Regions from separate parts of the Streptomyces sp. CMB-StM0423 genome, predicted to be linked through region 2. Evidence: predicted binding sites of a transcription regulator. Region 2 holds the regulator's gene; the other holds the start of a gene.
What was found. Region 2 encodes HspR, which represses chaperone genes until heat shock. Its sites were predicted from a motif close to TTGAGNNNNNNNNNCTCAA; they were not measured.
Positions count from the first base shown of each region.

Region 1: a site for HspR is predicted at 2,081-2,099, ahead of lon (endopeptidase La). Genes of this name have one in related genera too.

Region 1 is NZ_CP025407.1:2,557,650-2,562,062, forward strand. It holds gene lon (endopeptidase La) at 1-2,057, opposite strand, end outside; gene CXR04_RS10795 (spermidine synthase) at 2,165-2,899, shown strand; gene CXR04_RS10800 (response regulator transcription factor) at 3,013-3,762, shown strand; gene CXR04_RS10805 (HAMP domain-containing sensor histidine kinase) at 3,759-4,413, shown strand, end outside.
Region 2 is NZ_CP025407.1:3,831,820-3,836,232, forward strand. It holds gene CXR04_RS16510 (NACHT domain-containing protein) at 1-2,083, shown strand, start outside; gene CXR04_RS16515 (heat shock protein transcriptional repressor HspR) at 2,093-2,563, opposite strand; gene dnaJ (molecular chaperone DnaJ) at 2,569-3,759, opposite strand; gene grpE (nucleotide exchange factor GrpE) at 3,802-4,413, opposite strand, start outside.

The sequences.
Region 1 (4,413 bases), 1.3 Mb from region 2:
TGGATGCCCCGGTCCTTCAGGTCGGCCACCGGCAGTTCCAGTTCCGCGCCGCGCGAGCGCAGGAAGGAGAGCGCGATGTGCGCCGACTCCTTCATCACGTCGCCGAGCTGACCCGTCAGGGTCAGTCCTGAGGCGCCCGACTCGGCGTCGGCCAGCGATGCCTCGATGTAGAGGACGTCGCCGCCCGCGCCCGTCACCGCCAGGCCCGTCGCCACGCCCGGGACCGCGGTGCGGCGGGACGCGGGGTCGGTGGCGGACTCCGGGGTGTGGTGCGGACGGCCGATGAGCGGGCGGAGTGCGTCGACGCCGACCGTGTACGGCAGCTTCGCGTCGCCCAGTTCGTGCTGCGCCGCGATCTTGCGGAGCAGCCGGGCGAGGGCGCGCTCCAGGTTCCGTACGCCCGCCTCGCGGGTGTACTCGCCTGCCAGCTTCCGCAGCGCGTCGTCCGCGACGGCGACCTCGCCGGCCTCCAGACCCGCGCGCTCCAACTGCCGTGGCAGCAGGTGGTCGCGGGCGATGGTGACCTTCTCGTCCTCGGTGTAGCCGTCGAGGCGGACCAGTTCCATCCGGTCCAGCAGCGCCTCGGGGATGGCTTCGAGGACGTTCGCGGTGGCCAGGAAGACGACGTCCGACAGGTCCAGTTCGACTTCCAGGTAGTGGTCGCGGAACGTGTGGTTCTGCGCCGGGTCCAGGACTTCGAGCAGGGCCGCGGCCGGGTCGCCGCGGAAGTCGGAGCCGACCTTGTCGATCTCGTCCAGCAGGACGACCGGGTTCATGGAGCCGGCCTCCTTGATGGCGCGGACGACGCGGCCGGGCAGCGCGCCAACGTACGTACGCCGGTGGCCGCGGATCTCCGCCTCGTCCCGGACGCCGCCGAGGGCGACCCGGACGAACTTGCGCCCCATGGCCCGCGCCACGGACTCGCCCAGCGACGTCTTGCCGACGCCGGGCGGGCCGACGAGTGCGAGCACGGCGCCGCCGCGCCGGCCGCCGACGAGGCCCAGGCCCCGGTCCGCGCGGCGCTTGCGCACGGCCAGGTACTCGGTGATGCGTTCCTTGACGTCCTCCAGGCCCGCGTGGTCGGCGTCCAGGATCTCCTTGGCGCCGGTGATGTCGTACGCGTCCTCCGTGCGCTCGCTCCACGGCATCTCCAGGACGGTGTCGAGCCACGTCCTGATCCAGCCGCCCTCGGGCGAGGCGTCGGAGCTGCGCTCCAGCTTGCCGACCTCCTTCAGGGCCGCTTCGCGGACCTTCTCGGGCAGGTCGGCGGCCTCGACCCGGGCGCGGTAGTCGTCGGACTCCTCGCCCTCGGGCTCGCCGTTCAGCTCGCGCAGTTCCTTGCGCACGGCCTCCAACTGGCGCCGCAGCAGGAATTCGCGCTGCTGCTTGTCGACGCCCTCCTGGACGTCCTTGGCGATGGACTCGGCGACGTCCTGCTCCGCCAGGTGCTCCTTCAGCAACTGCGTGGCGAGCTTGAGCCGGGCCACCGGGTCGGCGGTCTCCAGCAGCTCCACGCGCTGCTCGATGGTCAGGAACGGCGAGTAGCCGGAGTTGTCGGCGAGCTGGCCGACGTCGTCGATCTGCTGTACGCGGTCCACGACCTGCCAGGCGCCGCGCTTGCGCAGCCAGTCGGTCGCGACCGCCTTGTATTCCTTCGTCAGTTCCGTGACGGCGCCGGGAACGGGGTCGGGAACGGACTCCTCGATCTCCGTGCCCTCCACCCACAGCGCAGCCCCGGGCCCGGTGGTGCCGGCGCCGATACGGATCCGGGCGACGCCGCGGATCAGCGCACCGGGGTCGCCGTCGGCCAGCCGGCCGACCTGCTCGACACGGCCGAGGACGCCGGTGCCCACGTACGTGCCGTCGACCCGCGGGACGAGCAGCACCCTGGGTTTGCGTCCGCTGCCGCGCGCCGCGGCCTGGGCGGCCTCGACCGCGGCCCGCACCTCGCGGTCCGAGAGGTCGAGCGGCACGACCATGCCGGGGAGCACGACCTCGTCATCGAGCGGCAGGACGGGCAGGGCCAGCGGCGTGTCAGTGCCGGACTCAGTAGCCATTGATCTCCCCTTCGGCATGCAAGTTGAGTTACATGCGCTCAACCCGAAGGGGTCCCGGGTTGTTCCCGGCCGTCTGTTCGCTGTCAGCGATCGGGCAGGATGGGGCCATGAGCAGCGAGAACGACACGGCGGGCGCGGTGACGCTCGACCGCAGGTCCGGCCCGTACGGGGAGGTCGTGCTGCGCCGGCGCGGGGCGCACCACGAGATCATCGCGAACGGCGTCTTCCTCATGGACACCTCCGACGGCCGCTCCGAGCGGCTGCTGATCCGGGCCGCCGCCGAGGCGCTGGGCCCCGCCCCGGCGGCGCCCGCGGTGCTGATCGGCGGGCTGGGCGTGGGCTTCTCGCTCGCCGAGGCGGCGGCGGACCCGCGCTGGGGGCGGATCACGGTGGTCGAGCGCGAGCCGGCGGTCATCGAGTGGCACTCCGGCCCGGCGTCCGGGGCCCCGCCGCTCGCGCACCTCAGCGGCGGGGCTCTCGCCGACCCCCGCGTCGGACTCGTCGAGGCCGACCTCCTCGACCACCTCGCCACCGCGCCGCACCGCTACGACGCGGTCTGCCTGGACATCGACAACGGCCCCGACTGGACCGTCACCGAGGGCAACTCGGGCCTCTACGCCCCCGCCGGCCTTGCCGCCTGCCGTGACCGCCTCACCCCCGGCGGCGTCCTCGCCGTCTGGTCCGCCCGCCCCTCCCCCGGCTTCGAGGCCGCCCTGCGCACCGCCGGCTTCACGGACGTACGCACCGAGGAGATCCCCGTACGCCGCGGCGCCCCCGACGCCGTCCACCTCGCCGTCCGCCCGCCGGACGGCGAGGCGGACGGCGAGCGGGACGGCGCGTAGGGAACCCCGGGCGGGGGCTCCCCGTTCCCCGTAGCCGAGGCGTGTCACCTCCCCATACGCTGCTAGCTGAACCGGAGGGCCTACGGGGAAGAGACGGCGAGGGCCACGAACACATGGCAGACAGACAAGCCCTGAACGGCCGCGCCGACCACGCGGCCGCAGTGACGCCCGGTGCCCAGCGCAGGGTGCTGGTCGTGGAGGACGACCCGACCATCGGGCAGGCGATATCGGCGCGGCTGCGCGCCGAGGGCTTCCAGGTACGTACGGCAGGGGACGGCCCGGCCGCGGTGGCGACTGCCGCGGAGTGGGCGCCCGACCTGCTCGTGCTCGACGTGATGCTGCCCGGCTTCGACGGGCTGGAGGTGTGCCGCCGGGTGCAGGCCCAGCGGCTGGTGCCGGTGCTGATGCTGACCGCGCGGGACGACGAGACGGACATGCTCGTCGGCCTCGGCGTCGGCGCCGACGACTACATGACCAAGCCCTTCTCCATGCGCGAGCTGGCGGCGCGGGTGCACGTGCTGCTGCGCCGCGTGGAGCGCGCCACGCTGGCGGCGGGCGCCGCCCGGGACGACACGCTGCGCCTGGGCGAGCTGGAGATCGACCACACCGAGCGGCGGGTACGGGTCGGCGGGGACGACGTGCATCTGACGCCGACCGAGTTCGAGCTGCTGGCGTGTCTGGCCAACCAGCCGCGGGCGGTGCTCTCCCGCGAGCAGCTCCTGGTGGAGGTCTGGGAGTGGGAGGACGCCTCGGGGACACGGACGGTCGACAGCCACATCAAGGCGCTGCGCCGCAAGATAGGCGCGGAGCGGATCCGTACGGTGCACGGCGTGGGGTACGCGCTGGAGACCCCCGTCACATGACGGTGCCGGACGGCGGTGCGGAGCCCGGCTTCTGGCGCCGGGTGTGGGAGGCGCTGCGCCCGCTGGACCCGGTGCGGTCGGTGAACGCGGCGCTGGGCGCGCTGGTCATCGGTTCTGTGGTGATCGCCACCGGGCTGGTGTGGGTGGCGATCCGCTCCTCCACCGAGGTCCGGCTGATCACGGTGTTCTCGCTCATCGCCTCGCTGCTGATCACCCAGTTCGTGGGCCAGCGGCTGACGTCGCCGCTGGTGCAGATGACCGCGGTCACCCGGGCCATGGCGCACGGCGACTACACCGCCCGGCTGGCCACCCGCCGCCGGGACGAGTTCGGCGAGCTGGCGCAGACGTTCAACCGGATGGCGGCCGACCTGCAGTCCGTCGACCGGCACCGCAAGGAGCTGGTCGCCAACGTGTCGCACGAGCTGCGCACCCCGATCGCCGCGCTGCGCGCGGTGCTGGAGAACGTGGTCGACGGCGTCTCCGAGGCCGATCCGGACACGATGCGCACCGCGCTGCGCCAGACGGAGCGGCTGGGCCGGCTGGTGGAGCAGTTGCTCGACCTGTCGCGGATCGACAGCGGGGTGGTGCCGCTGCGGCTGCGGCGGTTCGCGGTGGAGCCGTACCTCGCGGGCGTGCTGAAGGAGGCGCACT
Region 2 (4,413 bases):
CCGCTGGCTCGCCGACCTCGCCGACGCCTACCCCGGCAACCGCTGGCTCGTCACCTCCCGCCCCTCCGCCGTCGGCGAGGACTGGCTCGCCGCCGAGGGCTTCACCGAGCTGGCCCTCGCCCCCATGCGCCCCGCGGACCTCACCCGCTTCATCGCCCGCTGGCATGAGGCCGTACGCGCCGGCGCCGCCCGCACCGGCGCCCCCGCGGCGGACGACGCGCAGCTCACGGCGTACGAGCAGCAGCTCGCCGCCGCCGTACGGCACACCTCCGACCTCGGCCGGCTGGCCACCAACCCGCTCATGTGCGGCCTGATGTGCGCGCTCAACCGCGCCCGCCGCGGCTACCTCCCGCGCGGGCGCAAGGAGTTGTACGAGGCCGCCCTGTCGATGCTGCTCAGCCGCCGCGACCGCGAACGCGACATGGCCGTTCCCGACCTGCGCGAGGAACCCCAGCTCCAGGTGCTCCAGCGGCTCGCGTACTGGCTGATCCGCAACGGCCGCACGGAGCTGGACCGCACTCGCGCCGAATCCCTCGTCGCCGCCGCCCTCCCGGCGGTCCCGGAGGTCGCGGCCTTGGGCGACGCGGCGGCCGTACTGGAACACTTCCGCGACCGCAGCGGCCTCCTCCGCGAACCGGCCCCGGGCGCCGTCGACTTCGTCCACCGCACCTTCCAGGACTACCTCGGCGCCCGCGCGGCGGTGGAGGAGGGCGACATCGGCGTCCTGGCGGCCCACGCGGCGGACGACCAGTGGGAGGACGTCATCCGCATGGCGGTGGCCCAGGCCCGCCCGCGGGAGCGCGAGGAGATCCTGCGGGAGCTGCTGGCGGCGGCGCAGCGGAAGGGCGGGGTCGAGAGCGTACGCATCCGGCTGCTGGCGACCGCCTGCCTGGAGCACGCGGCCGAACTGGCCCCGGCGGTACGGGAGGCGGTGGAGCGCGAGACGGAGGCGCTGATCCCGCCCACGACGCCGATGGCGGCGCGGGCGCTGGGTGCGGCAGGACCGCTGGTGCTGGACCTGCTGCCGGGCCCGGAGCAGGCGGGCGACGCCGCCGACCTGGTCGCCGTGGCCGCCAGCCGGGTGGAGTCCGACCGCGCCATCCCGTTCCTCGCCCGCTACGCCGCCCATCCCTCCCTGAGCGTCCGCAGGCAACTCGCCTGGGCCTGGCACCGCTTCGAATCCGAGGAGTACGCCGAGGAGATCATCGCCCGGCTCGATCCTGACGGGCTGTACTTCACCGCCACCTCCGACGCCGAGCTACGGGCCCTGCGCGCGCTCGGCGGCCGCCCCATGATCGAGGTCCGCGGCCCGGTCGACCCCGCCGAGGTGCACGGCACGCTCGCCGGGATACGCCTCACCCACCTGATTCTCCGCGCCCAGCCGACACTGCCGGACCTCGGCTTCGTCCGCGACCAGAGCGAGCTGCGCCACCTGCGGCTCAGTGAGTGCTTCGGCCTGCGGGACGCGTCCGCGACGGCCGGGCTGCCCCTGCGCACCCTCATCCTCGACACCGTGCCGGGCCTGGCGGACGCCGTTCCCGAACTGCTCGCGCACCACCCGGGGCTGGAGAGCCTGTCGCTCTCGCCCGAGCGGCGGTCCCGGCTGGATCTCGGCACACTGCCGGCGCTGCCCGCGCTGGACACCCTCAACCTGCTGACCGCCCAGACCTCCGGGTTGCGTCCGCTGGCCAAGCACCCGGGGCTCCGCTTCGTCTACCTGGGCTGGCGCCACGAGGCCGCCGCGGACGACTGGCCGGCGCTGGCCGCGCTCCCCCGGCTCGAAGGGCTGCGGTCCCCGCTGGACCTGCCGGCCGTCGCCCCCGCGGGCGCCGCGCTGCCGGGTGTCCGCTTCCTCGGCCTGGTCGACGACCGGCCCGCAGGCGAACGCGACCTGGCCCGCTTCCCGGAGCTCTTCCCGCAGCTCGACCACCTCGTGCTCGACCTGCCGCCGGGCAACGGCCCGCTGGGCCTCTCCCCGCTCGCCGGACTCGGCACCCTGCGCGAGGTCTCCCTGCGCCCGCACATGAGAAACCTCCACGCCGGGCTCCCGCCCCGCGTGGAGGTCACCTACCTCGCCGAGTGAGCCGCCGGCTCAGCCCCGCTTCTTCTTCGGCTTCCACACCACCAGCGCACTCGTCTGCTGCACCTGCTGGTACGGCACCAGGTCCCGCCGGTACGACGCGTGCACCTGCGCCTCCCGCTGCGCCATCGCCGACGCCGCGCCGTCCACCGCGTCCGTCAGCTCCGCCACCTTCGCCTGGAGGGCGGCGACCTGCGTCTCCAGCTCGATGATCCGCTTGATCCCGGCCAGGTTGATGCCCTCGTCCTGGCTCAGCGTCTGGACCTGCCGCAGCAGCGCGATGTCCCGCGCCGAGTAGCGCCGGCCGCGGCCCGCGGTGCGGTCCGGGGAGACCAGGCCCAGGCGGTCGTACTGGCGCAGGGTCTGGGGGTGCAGGCCCGAGAGCTCCGCGGCTACGGAGATGACGTAGACCGGCGTCTCCTCGGTCAGCTCGTACGGGTTGCGGCCGCGGGGGCCGCCGCGTCCGCCGTTTCTGCCGTTCATCGTCGTCAAGCTCCCTTCGCGGCCTTGAACAGCTCCGCGCGCGGGTCCTCGCCCGCGGTGGCCGTCCGGTACGACTCCAGCGACTCGCGCGCCGTGCCGTCCGTCTCCTTCGGCACCGCCACTTCGACGGTGACGAGCAGGTCCCCGCGCGTGCCGTCCTTGCGGACGGCGCCCTTGCCGCGGGCGCGCATCGTGCGTCCGTTGGGCGTGCCCGGCGGCAGCTTCAGGGTGACCGGCGGGCCGCCGAGCGTGGGCACCTTGATGTCCGCGCCGAGGGCCGCCTCCGGGAACGAGACGGGGACCGTCACCAGCAGGTTGTCGCCCTTGCGGCCGAAGACCGGGTGGCCGTCGACGTGCACCACCACGTACAGGTCGCCGCCGGGGCCGCCGCGCTCGCCCGGGCCGCCCTTGCCGCGCAGCCGGATCCGCTGCCCGTCCTGCACCCCCGCGGGGATGCGGACCTGCATCGTGCGGGACGACTTGGCGCGGCCGCTGCCCTTGCAGACGTCGCAGGGGTCCTGGGCGATGAGCCCGCGGCCCTTGCAGTCCACGCACGGGTCGGTCAGCGAGAAGCCGCCACCGCCGCCGCGGGAGACCTGGCCGGTGCCCACGCAGGTCGGGCAGACCCGCGGGGAGCCGTTCTTGTCGCCCGTGCCGGCGCATGTCTTGCACGGGGCCGACGACGACATCCGCAGCGGGACCGTGGCGCCCTCGATGGCCTCCGTGAAGCTGAGCGTGACCTCCGACTCGATGTCCTGGCCGCGGCGGGGCTGCGTACGCCCGCCGCCGCGGTTGAACAGCCCGCCGAAGACGTCGCCGAGGCCGCCGCCGAAGCCGCCGGGGGTGGTCTGGCCGCCGCCGCCCGGGGCACCGGGGCCCGAGCCGCCGAAGAGGTCGCCGAGGTCGAAGTTGAACGAGCCGCCGCCGCCCGCGCCGGGGCCCGGGCGGAAGCCGCCGTTGCCGAAGAGGGTGCGCGCCTCGTCGTACTCCTTGCGCCGCTGGGGGTCGCCGAGTACGTCGTTGGCCTCGGAGACCTCCTTGAAGCGCTCCTCGGCCGCGGCGTCGCCCTTGTTGGCGTCCGGGTGGTACTGCCGGGCGAGCTTGCGGTACGCCTTCTTGATCTCGGCCTCGGTGGCGTCCTTCGGGACGCCGAGAACCTTGTAGTAGTCCTTCTCGATGAAGTCCTTGGTACTCATTCCCGGCGTCCCTCCTCTCGTCCCTCGGCGGCCGCTACGGCGTCACCCCTCGTCCGGGCCACCGTTGTCCGTCTCTCCGCCGGACCCCGGCTTCGCGGATCCGGCGTCCGAGCCGCCGCCGTCCGCCGCGGCGGACTCGGGTCCGCCGTCGTCCGCGTCCGCCTGCTTCTCGTCCGGCTTCTCGCCCTCCTTGCCCTGCGACCCGGACGACGCCCCCGGCTGCGGCTCCGCCACGGCGACCCGCGCGGGGCGGATCGTACGCTCGCCGATCCGATACCCAGGCTGGAGAATCTGCACGCACGTCGTCTCGGACACATCCGGCGAGTAGCTGTGCATCAGCGCCTCGTGGATCAGCGGGTCGAAGGGCTCGCCCTCCTTGCCGAACTGCATGAGGCCCATCTTGGCCACGACGGTCTCCAGCGACTCGGCGACCGACTTGAACCCGCCGACCAGCTCCTCGTGGTCCCGGGCCCGGCCGATGTCGTCGAGCACGGGCAGCAGTTCGGTCAGCAGGTTCGCGTTCGCGACCTCCTTGACCGCGACCCGGTCCCGCTCGACCCGCCGGCGGTAGTTCTGGTACTCCGCCTGGAGCCGCTGCAGGTCCTTCGTCCGCTCGTCGAGCGCCTTGCGGGTCTCGTCCAGACGAGCCGCAAG